3 regions of the Scandinavium sp. UTDF21-P1B genome follow, and region 1 is predicted to be linked to each of the others. Evidence: riboswitches for the same ligand, from Rfam matches in the RefSeq annotation. Region 1 holds a riboswitch; each other region holds the start of a gene.

Region 1 (7,392 bases):
CAGCCAGCCTGAATGTCGTGGACGCAGCGCGGCTAACGCCGCTGACAAGGTACATCCGGTTCCATGGGTATTTTTCGTTGGTACTCGCGGTGCGGTGAAGCGATGTTCCCCTTCGGCGGTAAACAGCCAGTCCGGGCTTTCCGCATCGTCCAGATGCCCGCCCTTCATCAGCACCGCCTCGCAGCCCAGAGCCCGCAGCGCACGTCCCTGCTCCAGCATCTCCCGCTCGTTTTGAGCGTGTGGCGCATCCAGTAACGCAGCGGCTTCCGGCAGATTCGGCGTGATTAACGAAACCTGCGGCAACAGCCTTTTACGCAGGGTTTCAACCGCCGATTCAGAGAGCAGCGGATCGCCGCTTTTCGCCAGCATTACCGTATCCAGCACCACGTTCTGGCTCTGGTATCGCGCGAGCCTTTCCGCGACGGCTTCCACAATATCGGTTTCCGCCAGCATCCCTATTTTGGTAGTGTCGATTCGCACATCGCTGAGCACCGAATCGAGCTGTGCTGCAACAAAGTCAGGCTCAATCCGATAAACCGACTGCACGCCACGGGTGTTCTGCGCCACCAGCGCAGTAATGACCGAACAGCCATAAGCACCCAGCGCTGAAAACGTTTTAAGATCGGCCTGAATACCCGCGCCGCCGCTCGGATCCGTGCCGGCGATAGTTAAGGCGTTAATCCGCTTCATGCCTGGCCCTCCCCATACAGCGCATCAAGGAACACAGCGACAAAACTTCCCGGCCCGGCGCTGTTTTCCGTCGCCAGGCTTCCGGCCCGTTTCATTATTCCGCAGGCTGCTGCCACGTTGTCGAGCCTGTCGCCCGGCAATGCGCAGCTTGCCGCCACCACCGCAGATAAAGCGCAGCCGGTACCGACCACGCGCGTCATTAGCGATGAACCGCCGATGACCATCAGCGTTCGCCGTCCATCAGTGACGTAATCCACTTCACCCGTTACCGCCACGACGGTAGAAATTTGCCGGGCCAGCGCCTGTGCGGCAGGCAATGCCGCCGCTGCGGTGTCCGTGGTATCTACACCCCGTCCGCCCAGGCTCATCCCTGCCAGCGCCATAATTTCAGAAGCATTGCCGCGAATCGCCGCAGGCTTCAGTGCCAGCAGCTGATGGCAAAATTCAGTGCGCAGCGCCAGCGCGCCAACGGCAACAGGATCCAGCGTCCAGGGTTTATTGTTCGCGCTCGCACTTTCCACGGCAAGACGCATTGCCAACGCACGTTCTTTCGTCAGCGTGCCGACGTTAATCAGCAACGCATCCGCCATTGCGACAAACTGGCGAGCCTCATCAGCGTCAATCACCATCGCCGGAGAAGCGCCGATAGCCAGTAAAACGTTGGCGGTAAAAGTCTGCACGACGTCATTGGTCATACAGTGAACGAGCGGCGAGCGGGAACGAAAAAGGTGTGAAGTATGCGCAACGAGCGCGGGGTTTAGCAGGTCAGCTTGCATGGTTCGCTCCTGCCAGACGGTGAAGAAGCGATACCCGATATGGGTTCTGACTTCCCTACGCTGGCATTATCCAGATCAGGTAATACGGGTATTTCTCAGCCTTCACAAAGAAGGGCACCCCGAGTCATTTGAATCAAATTCTGTGGTTAACGTGACGTTAAACCATGGGGAGGATAATGCTGCGGGCCGAGGATGTAAACACGTCTCTCCAACTCAGCCCTGACGCCCGCGCCACATCTCCCGCGTAATTTCCCACAGTTCTGAATCCAGCTCACCGGATACGTACTGCGCTTTTTCGGTACGGACTAAACGCATTCCATTTCGCATGGACAGATTTTTAGAACGTTGATTATCAGCAGCTTTTGGCGCCCTGAGCACCTCTTTGTTCAGCGTTTCAAACCAAAATTCATTCACCGCCTCGCAGGCTTCGGCCATCAGCCCCTTCCCCTGCCATTCCGGCACCAGCCAGAAACCGCGGTTATTATCAGGGATATCCATCAGTGAAATGACGCCGATTAGCTCGTTTTCGTCTTCTTTGGGTCGCAGGCTCCAGAACCATCCTGTCCCTTTTTTACTGGCGGCAAGCGCGACGTTATCAACGTAATGCTGTGCAGCACCCTCAGGAAAAGGCCAGGGCACGGTTGAAATCAGATAGCGCACTATCTCCCAACGAGGAAATTTGCGCTGAATCTGCTGCGCATCTTCTGAGCGCAATGGTTTAAGGATAAGCCTGTCGGTCACAATTTCAGGTGTGGCAATCATGTTGGTATACCCTCTGTTTAGTCGACCAGAACGCTTCTCAATTTCAGAACCACCTTGCTGGACACCCTGGACAATAACGTATCCTCTGGCAATGAATAGAGACTAAGCGCCAAAATGAAGGGAAAATCCTTACACTATTACCTTATCATTCAGACATATAGACAGGCTATCGTCAGCACACTAAAACGGAAGATGTTGCAGCTTTAGGACGCACTTTTCCCTTACCACTTCATATAACAAACGCACCGCCGGCGAAAGCTGTTTGCGGTGCGGGCAAATCATATTCAGCGGTACCGGGTCACCCTGATAGTCCGGCAGGATTATCTTCAATCGCCCTTCGGCAATATCATCGCTGACGTCCAGCCACGACTTATTGGCAATCCCTTCTCCGGCAATCGCCATACGGCGGATCACTTCCGCGTCATCGCTCATCATCACGCTGGAAACCTGCACCTCGTGCATCTGCCCGTCGCGAAAAAGCGTCCAGCGATCGTAGAGTCTGCCGCGCAGGCTGTAGGTGAGAGCATTGTGCTGGCGCAACTCCTCCAGCGTTTTCGGCTCGCCGTGGCGGCTTATCCAGTCGGGGGATGCCACCAGCACGCGACGGTTTTCCGCAGCGACGGGTAAAGAGATGAACGATGCATCGTCGTTGTGCCCATAGCGAAAAGCGACGTCCACCGGATCTTTAAAAATGTCGGCCAGGTTGTCGGAAAACAGAATACGCAGCCGCAGCGCAGGATGGCGGCGGCGAAAATCCTGAAAGACCGTGAGCAGGAGATTGCGGCCAAGATCTGAAGGCACAGCAATCTGTAGCGTACCGCGGATTTCATCTTCTGAAGTCTGAAGCTGCTGCATTCCGGCATGGAGCGTGTCGAGCATCTGCGTGGCAAACGGCAGCCAGGTTTCACCTTCCGGGGTTAATCGCAGGCTCCGGGTCGAACGCGCAAACAGCCGAATGTTGAGCTGTGTCTCCAGCCGTTTAATGGCTGTACTCACCTGCGCAGGCGGCAACCCCGCCTCACGCGCCGCTTCGCTAAAATTGCCCAACGCCGCCGCGCGCACGAACAGGGTCAGATCTTCCAGTCTGAGCATCTTTTTCTCCAGCCATTCACTTTCTGCATTGTAAGCCAAACCCGGAATCGTCTCAAAAAGCCCGTCTGCTGCCTCAGGGAATGCTATTCGCAGTATGCTTTCGAGGTTTGCTTACACTTTTTGCCCGCAAGAAGCTTGCCAGCAGGCGGGTGCATCAGGAATGATACGGGGCGGCATTTTTAAGTCCAGGTTATGTATTACAGGAATGTGGAGAAGGTATGCGTAAAACAAAAATGATGCTTCTGGCAGCACTGCTGGCAACAGCGGGTGCAGTATCAGCGGCACCGGCAACAGTATCGACCTCAGGGATCCAGCAGTATGAGCTGAACGACTTCATTGCCGATTTTACCCATTTCAAGATTGGGGACAGCGTGCCGGAGATGTACCGCACGGACGAGTACAACATCAAGCAGTGGAACCTGCGCAATTTGCCTGCGCCAGATGCGGGCACCCATTGGACCTATATGGGCGGCAACTATGTGCTGATTAGCGATGCAGACGGTAAAATCATCAAAGCCTACGACGGCGACATTTTCTATCACCGCTGAGCCCGCGCAGACTGTGAGCGTAACCGACGCTCACAGGTCGTACAATAATGCCTGGAGATAGCCATGAATATCCGCCCAGGAACCCCTTCCGATCGTCCTTTTCTTCGGACTCTGTTTCTTCACTCGCGCAGACAAAGCTGGCCCTGGGCTGACAGCTCCGGCTGGTCGCTGGAGGATTACGATACCGCAACGCTTGATGAACAGGTCTGGGTTGCCGAGATTGACGGTCACCGGGCAGGGTTCGCTTCCGTGTGGGAAAGCGATAACTTTCTGCACAATTTATTTGTTGCTCCACAATGGCAAGGGCACGGCGTGGGTAGCGCGCTGCTGCGCCACGTGCAGGCGACCTTTACCGGTACCGGTGCGCTGAAATGCCTGGTGCAAAATGAGCAGGCTCTGGCGTTTTATCAGCATCACGGCTGGCATACCGAAGCGCGCGGAATTTCGCCAGAGGGCGACTACTGGTTAATGCACTACCTACTTCCCTGAGCACCGTCCCTTTGCATACATAATTTTCATTCGATTTTGAGAACTTCGTTCCGGGAAACCCACTTGTCGGCGTCGCCTCAGCGCATACAATATACTGTATATAAATACAGTCATCGTATCACTCAGGAGAGGTTATTCATGGAAGCACCCGCCGTCTGGACTCATCCCCTGCTTTTTACCGAATTCGATCCCAATCTCGATTTTGTCGACGTCGCCACGCAGTGCGAGGAGCTGGCCGCCAGCGCCCTGGAATCCGAGCATCTGGAGACACAGCACGATCTCTACCAGCGCCTGCATACCTGCCTGGCACAGCTTCAGCCAACGCTGCTCGACCCCATTCCCGACGATCGCATGGCCGAATTCACCGTCAACGTGCTGCCGGATTGCCGCCCGGCGATGGAAACGGAAAGCGAATTGCTCTGCGAGTACTGCCTGGCGCTGAGCAAGCTGCTGTCAGGGCAGCCGCTCAGCATCAGCGTTGAAGAGACCTTACAGGGGCTGCTGTATGAGCTGACCTGCTTTTTGTCAGACACCATTCTCGCCCCGCGCTGGATAAACACGCCGCAAGGCGTAAAAATCCTCGGCTGACGGGCGAAAAAAAAAGCCACCCAGGGTGGCTTTCGATTACGCAGAGGCTATCACACGGCGCGAAACGCAATCTCGCCTGGAATGACTTCGCCCTGCCAGTACAGCTGTGCGGCAACGCGGCCAGCCAGCTGGCGGTACAGCGTGGTAAATTCACTGTCCGGGCGAGCCACAACGGTCGGCGTGCCGCGATCCAGGTCTTCACGCAGATTGATGTGCAGCGGCATCTGCCCCAGCAGCTGAGTGTGATACTGCTCCGCCAGGCGTTCTGCCCCACCGGTGCCGAAAATAGGCTCATGGTGGCCGCACTGGCTGCAGATATGCATGCTCATGTTTTCAACAATGCCGAGGACCGGTACCTCGACTTTCTCGAACATGACGATGCCTTTTTTGGCGTCAATCAGCGCGATATCCTGCGGCGTGGTCACCACCAGCGCGCCGGTAACAGGAATGTTCTGCGCCAGCGTCAGCTGAATGTCGCCGGTGCCTGGCGGCATGTCGAGCACCAGATAGTCGAGGTCCGGCCACAGCGTCTCCTGCAGCATCTGCATCAGCGCTTTGCTGGCCATCGGGCCGCGCCAGACCATCGCGTTATCGTCGGTCACCAGATAACCAATGGAGTTGGTGGCAAGACCAAATTTCACGATCGGCACCATATGGGTGCCGTCCGGGGAGGTCGGACGCCCCCCTTCTGCACCCAGCATCATCGGTACTGAAGGGCCATAGATATCCGCATCGAGGATACCGACTTTTGCCCCTTCGGCGGCCAGCGCCAGCGCCAGATTCACGGCAGTAGAGGATTTGCCCACGCCGCCTTTCCCTGAGCTAACGGCAATAATGTTCTTCACGCCGTTAATACCGGGCTGATTTTTTACCCGTTTGAGGGTGGCAATGGCGTGCGACAGCTTCCAGTCGATCGCTTTCGCACCGGTGATACGCAGCAGGTCAGCGCTGCACTGCTCTTTGAGCTCTTCAAACGCGCTGTGCCACGCAAACGGCATCTGAATTTCAACATGAACGGTGTCGTCGAGCCACGCCACGTGATGCAACGCTTTCAGGGCGGTGAGATTGTGTTTCAGGGTTGGGTGCTGAAAATTGGCCAGCGTGCCCGCGACCATCGCGCGCAGACGTTCCGGGGATGTGGCCTGGGATTGCGAACTCATCCCGACTCCTTTTTCGTTGTTCTGGAGTGCTAATTGTAACTGCGAGTGCCGCACGACGGTAATAATTCTTCGGAGGGTCTTCGCACATAGCGTATCAACGGGCGTTTTGGTACTATCGACACCCCTTTCAAAAGCAGGAAGTAATGTTCACTATGACTCAAGTCGCGAAAAAAATTCTGGTAACGTGCGCACTGCCGTACGCCAACGGCTCCATCCACCTCGGTCATATGCTGGAGCATATCCAGGCTGATGTCTGGGTCCGTTACCAGCGAATGCGCGGCCACCAGGTCAATTTCATCTGCGCCGACGATGCCCACGGCACGCCGATCATGCTGAAAGCTCAGCAGCTCGGCATTTCTCCGGAGCAGATGATTGCCGAAATGAGTCAGGAACATCAGACCGACTTCGCTGGCTTTAACATCAGCTACGATAATTATCACTCGACGCACAGCGACGAGAACCGCGAGCTGTCCGAGCTTATCTACGGCCGCCTGAAAGAGAACGGTTTCATCAAGAACCGCACCATCTCTCAGCTGTTCGATCCGGAAAAAGGCATGTTCCTGCCGGACCGTTTCGTGAAAGGTACCTGCCCGAAATGTAAATCGCCGGATCAGTACGGCGATAACTGCGAAGTCTGCGGTGCCACCTACAGCCCGACCGAGCTTATCGATCCGAAATCCGTGGTTTCCGGCGCCACGCCGGTGATGCGTGACTCCGAGCACTTCTTCTTCGACCTGCCGTCCTTTAGCGAGATGCTGCAGGCGTGGACCCGCAGCGGTGCGCTGCAGGAGCAGGTTGCCAACAAAATGCAGGAGTGGTTCGAGCATGGCCTGCAGCAGTGGGATATCTCCCGCGATGCACCGTACTTCGGTTTCGAAATTCCGAACGCGCCGGGCAAATATTTCTACGTCTGGCTGGATGCGCCAATCGGTTACATGGGTTCATTCAAAAACCTGTGCGACAAACGCGGCGATACTACAAGCTTTGACGAGTACTGGAAGAAAGATTCCGACGCCGAGCTGTACCACTTCATCGGCAAAGACATCGTCTACTTCCACAGCCTGTTCTGGCCAGCCATGCTGGAAGGCAGCAACTTCCGTAAGCCGACCAACCTGTTCGTGCACGGCTACGTGACGGTGAACGGCGCCAAGATGTCCAAATCTCGCGGCACCTTCATCAAGGCCAGCACCTGGCTGAACCACTTTGATGCCGACAGCCTGCGCTACTACTACACCGCGAAGCTCTCCTCCCGTATTGATGATATCGACCTCAACCTCGAAGACTTCG
Region 2 (7,392 bases), on a different contig from region 1:
AGAAAGCGATCCTCGCGGATCACCGATGAAGCCAGTGCTTTTTGTTGTTCCCGAAGCTCCGCCAGATCCATGGTATTTCCTTATTGATGATACTGAGCTGACAAACGGTGTACGGCTTCAACAAACGCGCCCGCATGTTCTGGCGGCACATCCTGATGAATACCGTGGCCCAGGTTAAAGACGTGCCCCTCGCCCTGACCGAAACCAGCCAGAATGGTCGCCACTTCTTCCTCAATGCGCGCGGGTTGTGCGTACAGCATAGACGGATCCATGTTGCCCTGAAGCGCCACTTTGTCACCCACGCGACGGCGCGCATCGGCAATATCTGTTGTCCAGTCCAGGCCCAGCGCGTCGCAGCCTGTAGCCGCCATCGCCTCCAGCCACTGCCCGCCGCCTTTGGTAAACAGCGTCACCGGCACGCGGCGTCCTTCGTTTTCACGCAGCAGGCCATCGATAATCTTGTGCATGTAGTAGAGAGAGAACTGCTGGTAGTCACGCCCGGTCAGCACGCCACCCCAGGTGTCGAAAATCATGACCGACTGCGCGCCCGCGCGGATCTGCGCGTTCAGGTACAGCGTGACGCTCTTCGCCAGCTTATCCAGCAGCAGATGCAGCGCCTGCGGATCGGCGTACATCATCTTCTTAATAACGGTGAACGCTTTGCTGCTACCACCTTCGACCATATAAGTTGCCAGCGTCCACGGACTGCCGGAGAAGCCAATCAGCGGGACCTCGCCTTTGAGTTCGCGGCGAATGGTACGCACTGCGTTCATCACGTAGCCCAGCTCCTGTTCCGGATCGGGAACGGGCAGCTTTTCGATATCAGCTTTGGTTTTCAGCACCGAGGTGAAACGCGGGCCTTCACCGGCCTCGAAATAGAGCCCAAGCCCCATTGCGTCGGGAATGGTCAGAATGTCCGAAAAGAGGATCGCCGCATCCAGCGGGTAGCGACGCAGCGGCTGCAGGGTCACTTCACAGGCCAGCTCCGCATTTTTGCACAGTGACATAAAATCCCCCGCCTGCGCACGCGTAGCTTTGTACTCCGGCAAATAGCGGCCTGCCTGTCTCATCATCCAGACAGGTGTAATATCAACAGGCTGGCGCAGCAGCGCACGCAGATAACGATCGTTTTTCAGTTCGGTCATATTTGCAGTTCCTTTATGCATTATGCGGGGAGTGTACCATCACTCGTCATCTGCCCGACACATCGCCACGGTGTCTTCAATCAAACGCCGCGCCACGGTGCCCGGCGGCGGAAGCAGCGGCAGGTTATCGTAGCGATACCAGTTAGCGTCCAGTAATTCTTTCGGATCGATGACAATCTCTCCGCTGTCATAATCTGCCATAAACGCGGTCATCAGCGACTGGGGGAAAGGCCATGGCTGTGAGGTGATGTAACGAAGGTTTTTTACGCGGATGCCGCTCTCCTCCATCACTTCGCGGGCCACCGCCTGCTCCAGCGTTTCGCCCACTTCAACAAAACCTGCCAGCACGGTATGCACGCCGTTGCGATGGCGGGTATGCTGTGCCAGCAGGATGGAGTCATCACGCCGAATGGCGACGATAATGCACGGTGCGATTTGCGGGTAATAGCGTTCGCGGCAATGGCTGCACAGCATTGCCCATTCGGTTTTGCTCGGATGCATGGTGTGGCCGCAATAGCCGCAGAATTTATGCGAACGGTAAAACTCCGCCAGTTGGACGCCACGCCCGGCTAGCTGGAACAGGCCGACGTCCTGATCCAGGACCTGGCGAACCGTGCCCATCTCCTGGCAGCGCGCCTGTTGAACCAGCCAGACGGGAGCGCCTTCCCACTCACCAATTTGCATGGCTGGCAGGCCGACAAGATCGAAATTCTCTGCCGTCCCACACGGTATTTCTCCACCGGGCAGCCATAATTTCTGTTCGTGACTGACTATCCACCAACCGCTGTCTAATTTTTCAATAATACGATCCATATCTATTGCACTACCTTCGCTTCACTGGCACTTTGTTAACAGTGTTTTTACATTTTTGGGTGAGCCGTTTTTACTCTTTTAAAGTCGGAGTCCATCATGCTAAACCAGTTAGAAAGCCTGACAGAGCGCGTTGGCGGCAGCCATCATCTTGTCGATCAGTGGCTACAGGTGCGTAAGCAGTTGATCGTCGCCTATTACAATCTGGTTGGCATTAAGCCTGGCAAAGGATCGTATATGCGCCTCAACGAAAAAGCCCTCGACGATTTTTGCCAGCGTCTGGTGGATTATCTCTCCGCCGGTCACTTCAGTATTTATGAACGCATTGTCGGCGAATTGGAAGGCGAAAACCCACTTTTGGCGGCAACAAAGCTCTATCCGCAGCTTGAAGGCAACACCCAGCAGATCATGGATTTGTATGATTCCAGCCTGGAAACCGCCATCGACGATGATAACTGCATGGAGTTTCAACAGGCGTTATCCGCCCTTGGCGAAGCGCTGGCCGCGCGCTTTACGCTGGAAGACAGCCTGATTGCGCTGGCGCTGGACAGCAAATTTAACGGCGGCGCGAACGACGAAAATCAGATCGCGCGTCCGGCTTGAGTTCTTAAGCGTTAACGAGTAATTTACAACCTTCACCTCGCCTGCGGGCGGGGTTTTATCTTGTCGGAGTGCCCATTTGGGCTGAGACCGTTAATTCGGGATCCGCGGAACCTGATCAGGCTAATACCTGCGAAGGGAACAAGAGTCAACCTGCTGTTACATCGCCATAAAGGCGATGTCTCCTCTTGCTTCATCCGTCGTCTGACAAGCCATATCCTTACTTTACTGGAATGTGCTATGTCTACTACCAAACTGACCCGCCGCGAACAGCGTGCACAGGCTCAACGCTTTATCGACACGCTGGAAGGCACCGCGTTTCCTAACTCACAGCGTATCTATCTTCAGGGCTCGCAGGACGATATTCGCGTCCCAATGCGCGAAATTCAGCTAAGCCCAACGCTCATCGGCGGCACCAAAGAGAATCCACAGTTCGAACAAAACGAAGCTGTGCCGGTGTACGACACCTCCGGCCCGTATGGCGAGCCGTCGATAAAAATTAACGTCCAGCTCGGCCTGGAAAAGCTACGCCAGCCATGGATTGACGCCCGCAACGACAGCGAACCGCTGGATGAGAGAAGCTCAGCGTACACCAAAGAGCGCCTGGCCGACGACGGCCTCGACGAGCTGCGCTTCAGCGGATTGTTAAAGCCCAAACGCGCTAAGTCCGGTAAATGCGTGACCCAGCTGCACTACGCCCGCCAGGGCATCGTGACGCCGGAAATGGAGTTCATCGCCATTCGCGAAAACATGGGGCGTGAGCGGATTCGCGGTGAAGTCTTACGCCACCAGCATCCGGGAGAAGGTTTCGGCGCGCGTTTGCCGGAAAATATCACCCCGGAATTTGTGCGCGATGAAGTGGCCGCCGGCCGCGCCATCATCCCGGCAAACATCAACCACCCGGAATCCGAGCCGATGATCATTGGCCGCAATTTCCTCGTCAAGGTGAACGCCAACATCGGCAACTCGGCGGTGACCTCCTCCATCGAAGAGGAAGTGGAGAAGCTGGTGTGGTCAACGCGCTGGGGCGCGGATACGGTGATGGACTTATCAACGGGGCGCTACATCCACGAAACCCGCGAGTGGATCCTGCGCAACAGCCCGGTTCCGATCGGCACCGTGCCGATCTATCAGGCGCTGGAGAAGGTTAACGGGATCGCCGAAGATCTGACGTGGGAAGCCTTCCGGGATACTTTACTGGAACAAGCCGAACAGGGCGTCGACTACTTCACCATTCACGCTGGCGTGCTGCTGCGCTACGTGCCGATGACGGCCAAACGCCTGACGGGCATTGTTTCCCGCGGCGGCTCCATTATAGCGAAGTGGTGCCTGTCGCATCATCAGGAAAACTTCCTTTATCAGCACTTCCGCGAGATCTGCGAAATCTGCGCCGCCTACGACGTTTCCCTCTCTCTTGGCGACGGACTGCGTCCGGGCTCGATTCAGGATGCCAATGACGAAGCGCAGTTTGCCGAACTGCACACGCTCGGCGAGCTGACCAAAATTGCCTGGGAGTACGACGTGCAGGTGATGATTGAAGGTCCGGGCCATGTGCCGATGCAGATGATTCGCCGCAACATGACCGAAGAACTGGAGCACTGCCACGAAGCACCGTTCTACACGCTTGGGCCGCTGACCACGGATATCGCACCGGGTTATGACCACTTCACTTCCGGCATTGGCGCGGCAATGATCGGCTGGTTTGGCTGCGCGATGCTCTGCTACGTTACGCCAAAAGAGCATCTCGGCCTGCCGAATAAAGAAGACGTTAAGCAAGGGCTTATCACCTATAAGATTGCCGCCCACGCCGCGGATCTGGCAAAAGGTCATCCCGGAGCGCAAATCCGTGATAACGCTATGTCAAAAGCACGCTTTGAATTCCGCTGGGAAGATCAGTTCAACCTGGCGCTCGACCCCTTCACCGCCCGCGCATATCACGATGAAACCCTGCCGCAGGAATCCGGAAAAGTAGCCCACTTCTGCTCAATGTGCGGCCCCAAATTCTGCTCGATGAAAATCTCTCAGGAAGTCCGCGACTACGCGGCGGCACAGACCATTGAAGTCGGCATGGCGGATATGTCAGAGAACTTCCGCGCCAAAGGCGGCGAAATCTATCTGCGCAAGGAGGAAGCCTGATGTATCAGCCCGATTTCCCGACGGTGCCACACCGTCTCGGCCTTTACCCGGTGGTCGATAGCGTGGAGTGGATCAAACGCCTGCTTGAAGCAGGTGTACGCACTCTTCAGCTACGTATTAAAGATAAGCGCGATGAGGAAGTGGAGGCGGACGTTATCGCCGCCATCGCTTTGGGCCGTCGCTATCGCGCCCGGTTGTTTATCAACGATTACTGGCGGCTGGCGATTAAGCATAAGGCCTACGGCGTGCATCTGGGCCAGGAGGATCTGGAAGTGACGGATCTGGACGCCATTCGTCAGGCTGGCCTGCGGCTGGGTGTTTCCACCCATGATGATATGGAGATAGACGTAGCGCTGGCTGTACGGCCGTCTTATATCGCCCTCGGCCACGTTTTTCCAACGCAAACCAAGCAGATGCCATCAGCTCCGCAGGGGCTGACGCAGCTTGCCGCACATGTTGAGCGACTGAAAGATTACCCGACGGTAGCCATTGGCGGCATCAGCCTTGCGCGCGCGCCGTCCGTTCTGGCAACGGGGGTTGGGAGCATTGCAGTGGTCAGCGCGATAACCGAAGCGCCGGACTGGCAAATCGCCACGGCTCAGCTGCTTGAGATGGCGGGAGCGGGCGATGAACAATCGTGACTTTATGCGCTACAGCCGCCAGATCCTGCTGGAGGATATTGCCGTCGACGGCCAGCAGAAGCTGCTCGCCAGCCGGGTGCTGATCGTTGGGCTGGGAGGTTTAGGCGCGCCTGCAGCGCTGTATCTCGCGGGCGCAGGAATCGGCACGCTGGTGCTGGCAGACGATGACCACGTGCATATCAGCAATTTGCAGCGCCAGATCCTGTTCAGCGTTGACGATATTGATCGGCCGAAAGCGGAGATAACGAAGCAGCGGCTGGCTCAGCTCAATCCGGATATTCAGCTGATCGCACTAAACCAGCACCTCGAAGGCGAGGGGCTTCATAAGCAAGTCGTGCAGGCCGATGTGGTACTCGACTGTACCGACACGATGGCGAGTCGTCAGGCCATAAATGCCGCCTGCGTGAAGCACGGCACGCCGCTGATAACCGCCAGTGCCGTCGGCTTCGGCGGACAGCTGATGACCATTGCACCACCCTTCACCCATGGCTGCTACCGCTGTCTCTGGCCTGATGAACGGGAGCCAGAGCGCAACTGCCGCACCGCGGGGATCGTGGGCCCGGTCGTCGGCGTGATGGGCACGCTGCAGGCGCTGGAAGCCATCAAGCTGCTGAGTGGCATGAGCGTCGCACAGGATTCACTGCGCCTGTTCGACGCCCGTTCCGGTAACTGGCGCACATTAATCAGAACACGCGTGCCCGGTTGCGCCGTCTGCGGAGGGAGCCATGCAGATCCTCGTTAATGATGAGCGCGTTGATTGCGAAGCGGGAGAACCTTTGGCCGCGCTGCTTTCCCGGCTCGGCTGGGCTCAGCCCGGCGTCGCGCTGGCGCTTAATCAGCAGATAGTGCCCCAGGCTCAATGGGCAGATACCCTTTTACAGGATGGCGATAGTCTCCTGGTTTTTCAGGCGATTGCCGGAGGCTGACATGCTACGTATTGCCGACAAAACATTTGAATCACACCTGTTCACGGGCACGGGAAAATTTTCCTCACCGGAACTGATGGTCGACGCCATCAAGGCTTCGGGTAGCCAGCTGGTCACGCTGGCGATGAAGCGCATCGATTTACGCCAGCGCAATGATGCCCTGCTCCAGCCACTGCTTGCGGCGGGCGTATCACTGCTGCCCAACACGTCTGGTGCAAAAACGGCGGAAGAAGCGGCGTTTGCCGCCAGGCTTGCGCGGGAAGCGCTCGGCACGCACTGGGTCAAACTGGAAATTCACCCTGACGCACGCTGGCTGCTGCCCGATCCGATTGAAACGCTCAAGGCCGCAGAGCTGCTGGTAAAAGAAGGGTTTGTGGTGCTGCCTTACTGCGGCGCAGACCCGGTTCTCTGCAAGAGGCTGGAAGAAGTGGGCTGTGCGGCGGTGATGCCGCTCGGTGCTCCTATCGGCTCTAATCAGGGCCTGGAAACTCGCGCCATGCTGGAGATCATCATCACGCAGGCAACGGTACCCGTTGTCGTGGATGCCGGAATTGGCGTCCCGAGCCACGCCGCACAGGCCCTGGAAATGGGCGCCGATGCGGTGCTGGTCAATACCGCAATTGCGGTCGCAGATTCTCCCGTCAACATGGCCCGTGCCTTTTGCCTTGCCGTTGAGGCCGGGGTTCTGGCCCGCCGGGCAGGCCCTGGAGCGACAAGCAAACAGGCACAAGCCACCAGCCCGCTAACCGGTTTCCTGGAGGTGCTGTGATGGCTGTTTTCACGGAACGCTGGCAGCAACTGAACTGGGACGATATACGCCTGCGGATCCACAGCAAAACCGCAGCCGATGTGGAGCGGGCGCTGGAGGCGCCATCGCTTAGCCGCGATGATTTCATGGCATTAATTTCGCCCGCCGCAGATGCCTTTCTGGAGCCGCTGGCGCAGCGGGCACAGCAGCTGACCCGCCAGCGCTTCGGACATACGGTCAGCTTCTACGTCCCGCTGTATCTCTCTAACCTTTGTGCGAACGACTGCACCTATTGCGGCTTTTCCATGAGCAACCGCATCCGGCGTAAAACGCTGGATGCCCGGGAAATCCAGCAGGAGTGCGAGGCCATTCGGGCACTCGGGTTT
Region 3 (7,392 bases), on a different contig from region 1:
CGCGCGCACCATCGTCCGGTGCGTCAGCCGGGCAAAACCTTCGCCACGATGGATCACAACGTGTCGACGGAGACCAAAGACATCAACGCCTCCGGTGAAATGGCGCGTATTCAGATGCAGGAGCTCATCAAGAACTGTAACGAGTTTGGCGTGGAGCTGTATGACCTGAATCACCCGTATCAGGGCATTGTGCATGTGATGGGGCCAGAGCAAGGGATTACCCTGCCGGGCATGACCATCGTCTGCGGCGATTCCCACACCGCCACCCACGGCGCGTTTGGCGCACTGGCGTTCGGTATCGGCACGTCCGAAGTGGAGCATGTACTGGCCACGCAGACCCTTAAGCAGGGCCGCGCGAAGACCATGAAAATTGAGGTTAAAGGCAAGGCTGCACCGGGCATCACGGCGAAAGATATCGTGCTGGCGATTATCGGCAAAACCGGCAGCGCGGGCGGTACCGGGCACGTGGTCGAATTCTGCGGCGACGCCATCCAGGCGCTGACGATGGAAGGCCGCATGACCCTGTGCAACATGGCGATTGAGATGGGCGCGAAAGCAGGTCTTGTTGCGCCAGATGAAACCACCTTCAACTACGTCAAAGGTCGCCTGCACGCACCGAAAGGCCAGCATTTTGACGATGCCGTTGCGTACTGGAAAACCCTGAAAACCGACGCCGACGCAAAATTCGATACCGTCGTGACCTTACAGGCCGAAGAGATCGCCCCGCAGGTCACCTGGGGCACCAACCCGGGCCAGGTGATTTCCGTCAACGACAGCATTCCGGACCCGACCTCGTTTGCCGATCCGGTTGAACGTGCAAGTGCTGAAAAAGCGCTGGCGTATATGGGCCTGAAGCCAGGCATCCCGCTGACCGAAGTGGCGATCGATAAAGTCTTTATCGGCTCCTGCACCAACTCCCGCATTGAGGATTTACGCGCAGCGGCAGAAATTGCCAAAGGGCGCAAAGTCGCACCAGGCGTTCAGGCGCTGGTCGTACCGGGTTCCGGTCCGGTAAAAGCCCAGGCGGAAGCAGAAGGCCTGGATAAGATTTTCATCGAAGCCGGTTTTGAATGGCGTTTACCGGGCTGCTCTATGTGCCTGGCAATGAACAACGACCGCCTGAATCCGGGCGAGCGCTGCGCCTCCACCAGCAACCGTAACTTTGAAGGCCGTCAGGGCCGCGGCGGTCGTACGCACCTGGTCAGTCCTGCAATGGCCGCGGCAGCCGCCGTGACCGGCCACTTCGCCGACATCCGTGGAATGAAATAAGGAGACCCTCATGGCAGAGAAATTTACCCAACATACCGGCCTGGTTGTCCCACTGGATGCGGCAAACGTCGACACCGATGCGATCATTCCGAAGCAGTTTTTACAGAAAGTGACCCGTACCGGCTTCGGTGCGCACCTGTTCAACGACTGGCGATTCCTCGATGACAAGGGAGAGCAACCGAACCCGGAATTCGTGCTGAACTTCCCGGAGTACAAGGGGGCGTCCATTCTGCTGGCGCGTGAAAACTTTGGCTGCGGTTCATCGCGTGAACACGCTCCATGGGCACTGACCGACTATGGATTCAAAGTCGTGATTGCACCGAGCTTCGCCGACATCTTCTACGGCAACAGCTTCAACAACCAGCTGCTGCCGGTCACGCTGAGCGATGAGCAGGTCGATGACCTGTTTAAGCAGGTGCAGGCGAATCCGGGCATGACTTTTGAAGTGGATCTGGAAGCGCAGGTGGTAAAAGCAGGCGATAAAGCCTACAGCTTTACGCTCGACGCCTTCCGCCGCCACTGTATGCTGAACGGTCTCGACAGCATCGGCCTGACGCTTCAGCATGAAGACGCCATCTCAGCGTACGAAAGCAAACAGCCTGCGTTTATGAGCTGAACCGGGTGCCGGATGCGGCGCCCCCTTAATCCGGCTTACAAAAAAATCAGTCCCCTGTAGGCCGGATAAGCTCTGCGCATCCGGCATTTCTACTTAAACATCCTTCACCCTGCAGGTCAGGCCAAACGCCATTAGCGAAATTACCGCAATCACCCAATAGACAAAGTGATGACCGAAGCTTTGCGCTACCGCGCCCTGAATCACGCCCGCCAGAATCACCCCCGTTGAAATGCTGTTAGTGAAAAGCGTCGTCGCGGAACCCGCTCGTCCCGGCATCAGATCCTGAAACCACAGCATGCCGATCCCGGCGATAATCCCGATAAACACCGCGTTGAATAACTGAAGGATCAGCAGCGCCTCGCGGCTGTGGAACACTATCAGCCCGGCGTAGAAAAGCACGCCTGCGGCCACGGCGGTCATCATCATCCGGCGTTTACCAAAGCGTTTGACGTAGTAGCCTGCAAGGATCATCGCCGGGATCTCAAGCCCGGCCGCCGTTCCCATCAGAATGCCCGCCAGGCTATCCGGCAGCCCCAAATCACTGCTGATCCACAAAGGCATATCGATGATATACATGGTGTTGCAGGTCCACATCAGCGTGGAAGCGATAAACAACATACGTACATTTTTATCGCCCCAGCCGCTGACCGCGGTCAGCGCCACCGTTGCGGGTTGCTCCACGCGCGCCACCGAAGGCAGCGCGAAGGCAATCAGCGCCAGACCCAGCACAAAAATCCCGGCGGCAATAGAAAACATCACGGTAAAGCCGTAATTCAGCGCCAGCATAAAGGCCAGCGGCGGACCGATTACCCACGCCAGCGAAAGTTGCGCGCGCATAACAGAGCTGAACATCACCACTTCACGGGCCGAACTGTCGGCGTATTCACGTGCCAGGGCGAAAAGCTGCGGCATAGCCGTGTTGGCGAGGGATGCCAGCAGCACGCCGCAGGTGATGAGCGTCAGATAATGGCGGTTAAAGGCGAACAGTAACGCGTTACCCACGGCCATCAGGCAGCAAAACATGATGAGCTTGCGCCTGTCGCCCTTGCGATCCGAACGTTTGGCGAGCCCAAGGCTCACGGCAATCCCGGCAATGGCGTTAACGGTGTAAAACAGGCCGACCCAGAACGGCTGTACGCCCACTTCCCGACTAAGAAACAGGCTCAGGGTCGGCGCCTGCAAAGCCCCGGCCACGCCAATCATGAACGCCACCAGCATAAAAGCCGCGTACACCCCGTTCAGGCGTCGTCCCATCGTCATCAGCCAGAGCATGATTGTTCCTTATCCACCAAAGAGAAACGAAAAAAGCCAGCAGAACGGTTCTGCTGGCGGGTGATTTTACACCAATACTCAGTCACACATGATCAGGCAAGTTAGTGGGATCAAGAAGCCGGCGTTGTAACTTCCCACTGCATCAGATCTTCCAGCATCTTCAGGCGCGTTCCTGCGACCAGGCGGGCCAGCCATGACGCTCCCTGCGTCGCCAAAAAGTACTGTTGATAAAACTGACGGACAGTTGGCTGCTTCATCGTCACCTCCTCACTTCATCGAAATGAATTATTGGCTTAATATGAGGATAAATAAATTGCTGAGTTTTCACCGGGAGTTCCCCTTTTATGTCCTCTGGTCGTCTGCAACAACAGTTCATCCGCTTATGGCAGTGCTGTGACGGAAAATCCCAGGAGACCACGCTCAACGAGCTGGCGGAATTGCTGAGTTGCTCACGCCGCCATATGCGCACGCTGCTTAACACCATGGAAGAGCGCGGCTGGCTCACCTGGCAGGCGGAGGCCGGACGCGGCAAGCGCTCACATCTCACCTTCCTTTATACAGGCCTCGCGCTTCAGCAGCAGCGGGCTGAGGACCTGCTCGAGCAGGACAGAATCGATCAGCTTGTGCAACTCGTCGGCGATAAAGCCACCGTGCGTCAGATGCTGGTGTCCCATCTGGGGCGCAGCTTCCGCCAGGGTCGGCATATTCTGCGGGTGCTCTACTACCGCCCGATGCGCAACCTGCTGCCCGGCACGCCGCTGCGCCGCTCGGAGACCCACATCGCCCGGCAGATTTTCAGCGCCCTGACGCGCATAAATGAGGAAAACGGGGAACTGGAAGCGGATATTGCGCACCACTGGCAGCAAATTTCCCCTTTACACTGGCGATTTTACCTCCGACCAGGCATCCATTTTCACCACGGACGTGAACTGGAAATGGAAGACGTTATCCATTCTTTGCAGCGCATTAACACTCTGCCGCTCTATGCGCACATCAGTCAAATTGATTCCCCGACGGCCTGGACGCTGGATATCCACCTCTCTCGTCCTGACCGCTGGCTCCCCTGGCTACTCGGCCACATTCCGGCGATGATCCTGCCGCAGGAATGGGAAACCATGCACAATTTTTCCAGCCTGCCGGTGGGCACCGGGCCTTATGCCGTTGTCCGCAACAACGAGAATCAGCTGAAGATCCACGCATTCGACGACTTCTTTGGCTTTCGTGCGCTGATCGACGAAGTGAACGTCTGGGTCTTACCAGAAATTAGCGACGAGGTGACCTGTGGCCTGACGCTGGAAGGCTCCAGTTCCACCGAGGGTGAAAAAGCGGTAGAAAGTCGCCTGGAGGAAGGGTGTTATTACCTGCTTTTCGACGCCCGAAGCCAGAAGGGCCTGGCGGACGATGTTCGTCGTTGGGTAAGCGAAATCCTCTCCCCTGCCAACCTGCTCTACCACGCCGACGAACAGTATCAGGGCTACTGGTTCCCGGCCTACGGCCTGCTACCGCGCTGGCACCACGCCCGCCCCGGCAAAGGCGAGAAGCCCCCCGGGCTGGAAACGCTCACGCTTACCTATTACCGGGAGCATCTGGAGCATAAGAACATTGCGCTAATCATGAGCCGACTGCTGGCTGAACATCAGGTGAAGCTGGTGATTCAGGAACTTGACTACGATGAATGGCACCGCGGCGAAGCGCAAAGCGATATGTGGCTCAACAGCGCCAACTTCACGCTGCCGCTGGACTTCTCGCTCTTCGCACACCTGTTTGAAGTGCCGCTGATCCAGCACTGCATTCCGCTGGACTGGCAACAGGCCGCCACCGACTGGCAGGCGGGGGAGATCAACCTCGCCAACTGGTCGCAGCAGCTGATTGCCCGGCGTGACATCGTACCGTTGATCCACCACTGGCTGCGCATCCAGGGGCAGCGCAGTATGCGTGGCCTGCGGATGAACACGCTCGGCTGGTTTGACTTTAAGTCAGCCTGGTTTGCGCCGCCCGACCCTTAATCCCCACCGCGAGGCTTCCTGAAAAGTCACAAACTCATTACAATAACGCCGTTCTCAACGGGGTGCTGCAAAACGCGGCTGAGATAATACCCGTCGAACCTGATCCGGATAACGCCGGCGAAGGGATTTGAGGCTCACTCAAAATCCTTTGCCACCCCTAATTTTTGAGGTGCAAAGTGCTGAAAAAACTCCTGCCGTTACTGGCGCTGGTTAGCGTGCCTGTTTTCGCCAAACCTGTTCTCACCGTTTATACCTACGACTCGTTCTCCGCCGACTGGGGCCCGGGCCCGGCAGTCAAAAAAGCCTTCGAAGCAGACTGTAACTGTGAGCTGAAATACGTCGCGCTGGAGGATGGTGTTTCACTGCTGAACCGTCTGCGCATGGAAGGCAAAAACAGCAAAGCCGACGTGGTGCTCGGGCTGGATAACAATCTGCTGGAGGCGGCAACGCAGACAAACCTGTTCGCCAAAAGCGGCGTGCAGACGGATGGGCTGACCGTGCCCGGCGGCTGGAAGAATGACACCTTTGTACCGTTTGATTACGGCTATTTCGCCTTTGTGTATGACAAGAACAAGCTGAAGAACCCGCCAAAGAGCCTTAAGGATCTGGTGGAAAGCCCGAATAAATGGCGCGTGATTTATGAAGATCCGCGCACCAGCACGCCGGGCCTTGGCCTGCTGCTGTGGATGCAGAAAGTGTACGGCGACAAAGCCCCGGAAGCCTGGCAGAAGCTGGCGGCGAAAACCGTCACCGTCACCAAAGGCTGGAGCGAAGCCTACGGCCTGTTCCTGAAAGGGGAAAGCGACCTGGTGCTGAGCTACACCACCTCTCCGGCCTACCACATTATCGAAGAGAAAAAAGAGAACTATGCGGCCGCTGATTTCGCTGAAGGGCACTACCTTCAGGTCGAAGTGGCTGCGCGTACGGCAGCCAGCAAGCAGCCTGCGCTTGCCGAACAGTTCCTGAAGTTTATGGTCAGCCCGGGGTTCCAGAAAGCGATCCCGACCGGCAACTGGATGTACCCGGTGACGCAGGTTGAGCTGCCGGAGGCGTTTAGCTCGCTGGTGAAACCGACAACCACGCTGGAATATACTCCGAACCAGGTCGCAACCGAACGTCAGGGCTGGATTGCTGCATGGCAACGCGCCGTCAGCCAGTAATTCCCGGCTGGCTGCTGCCGGGTATCACGGTTGCCACATTGATGGTGACCGTGGCGCTGGCCGCCTTTCTGGCCTTATGGTTAAACGCCCCGGCGGGAAGCTGGGGTGAGTTCCTGCACGACAGCTACCTGTGGCACGTAGTGAGATTCTCCTTCTGGCAGGCATTTCTCTCCGCCCTGCTGTCGGTTTTTCCCGCTATCTTCCTTTCCCGTTCACTGTACCGCCGCCGCTTTCCCGGACGTCAAACCTTGCTGCGCCTGTGTGCCATGACGTTGATCCTGCCGGTCCTTGTCGCGGTCTTCGGCATCCTGAGCGTGTATGGACGCCAGGGCTTGCTCGCGCAGCTTTTCGCGCTGCTGGGCTGGCACTGGTCGTTCTCGCCCTATGGCTTACAGGGCATTCTGCTGGCGCACGTCTTCTTCAACATGCCGATGGCAACGCGCCTGCTGCTGCAGGCGCTGGAGCAAATTCCCGGCGAGCAGCGCCAGCTGGCGGCTCAGTTAGGCATGCGTGGCTTTACCTTTTTCCGCTTTGTCGAGTGGCCGTGGATGCGTCGGCAAATTCCGGCCATCGCGGCGCTGATTTTCATGCTGTGCTTTGCCAGCTTTGCCACCGTGCTGTCGCTCGGCGGTGGACCACAGGCGACGACCATCGAACTGGCTATCTATCAGGCACTTAACTTTGACTATGATCCAGGCCGGGCGGCGATGCTGGCGATTGTCCAGATGATTTGCTGCCTTGGTTTGATGTTAATCAGCCAGCGTTTGAGCCGCGCTATTGCTCCCGGCAATACGCAGCACACGGGCTGGCGCGATCCGGACGACCGCTTGCACAGCCGAATTATCGATTCGCTGCTGATTATCCTCGCTTTGCTGTTACTCCTGCCGCCGCTTCTGGCGGTGATCGTGGATGGCCTGAATCGTAATCTTCCCCACGTTCTGACGCAGCCCGAGCTGTGGCAGGCTATCTGGACTTCGCTACGCATTGCCGTAGCCGCCGGTTTTCTCTCCGTCGTGCTAACGCTGATGCTGCTGTGGAGTAGCCGCGAACTTCGCGCCAGAAACCAGCA

What was found. Region 1 has a riboswitch for thiamine pyrophosphate ahead of thiM (hydroxyethylthiazole kinase). Riboswitches for the same ligand answer to the same signal wherever they lie in the genome.
Region 2: another riboswitch for thiamine pyrophosphate. It lies ahead of thiC (phosphomethylpyrimidine synthase ThiC); the one in region 1 lies ahead of thiM (hydroxyethylthiazole kinase).
Region 3: another riboswitch for thiamine pyrophosphate. It lies ahead of thiB (thiamine ABC transporter substrate binding subunit); the one in region 1 lies ahead of thiM (hydroxyethylthiazole kinase).

The regions. Positions count from the first base shown of each region.
Region 1 covers NZ_JBFLVD010000035.1:941-8,332, reverse strand. Annotated here, with positions in the region: gene thiD (bifunctional hydroxymethylpyrimidine kinase/phosphomethylpyrimidine kinase) at 1-690, opposite strand, end outside; gene thiM (hydroxyethylthiazole kinase) at 687-1,466, opposite strand; TPP riboswitch at 1,502-1,598, opposite strand; gene AB1287_RS20800 (GNAT family N-acetyltransferase) at 1,680-2,228, opposite strand; gene AB1287_RS20795 (LysR family transcriptional regulator) at 2,409-3,320, opposite strand; gene AB1287_RS20790 (RcnB family protein) at 3,539-3,868, shown strand; gene AB1287_RS20785 (GNAT family N-acetyltransferase) at 3,932-4,357, shown strand; gene AB1287_RS20780 (hypothetical protein) at 4,496-4,945, shown strand; gene apbC (iron-sulfur cluster carrier protein ApbC) at 4,996-6,105, opposite strand; gene metG (methionine--tRNA ligase) at 6,192-7,392, shown strand, end outside.
Region 2 covers NZ_JBFLVD010000045.1:5,627-13,018, forward strand. Annotated here, with positions in the region: gene nfi (deoxyribonuclease V) at 1-71, opposite strand, end outside; gene hemE (uroporphyrinogen decarboxylase) at 81-1,145, opposite strand; gene nudC (NAD(+) diphosphatase) at 1,185-1,958, opposite strand; gene rsd (sigma D regulator) at 2,055-2,558, shown strand; TPP riboswitch at 2,613-2,713, shown strand; gene thiC (phosphomethylpyrimidine synthase ThiC) at 2,796-4,691, shown strand; gene thiE (thiamine phosphate synthase) at 4,691-5,332, shown strand; gene AB1287_RS22205 (ThiF family adenylyltransferase) at 5,319-6,074, shown strand; gene thiS (sulfur carrier protein ThiS) at 6,058-6,258, shown strand; gene thiG (thiazole synthase) at 6,260-7,027, shown strand; gene thiH (2-iminoacetate synthase ThiH) at 7,027-7,392, shown strand, end outside.
Region 3 covers NZ_JBFLVD010000002.1:147,857-155,248, reverse strand. Annotated here, with positions in the region: gene leuC (3-isopropylmalate dehydratase large subunit) at 1-1,269, shown strand, start outside; gene leuD (3-isopropylmalate dehydratase small subunit) at 1,280-1,885, shown strand; gene AB1287_RS01610 (sugar efflux transporter) at 1,979-3,157, opposite strand; gene sgrT (glucose uptake inhibitor SgrT) at 3,268-3,414, opposite strand; gene sgrR (HTH-type transcriptional regulator SgrR) at 3,502-5,163, shown strand; TPP riboswitch at 5,212-5,307, shown strand; gene thiB (thiamine ABC transporter substrate binding subunit) at 5,340-6,323, shown strand; gene thiP (thiamine/thiamine pyrophosphate ABC transporter permease ThiP) at 6,299-7,392, shown strand, end outside.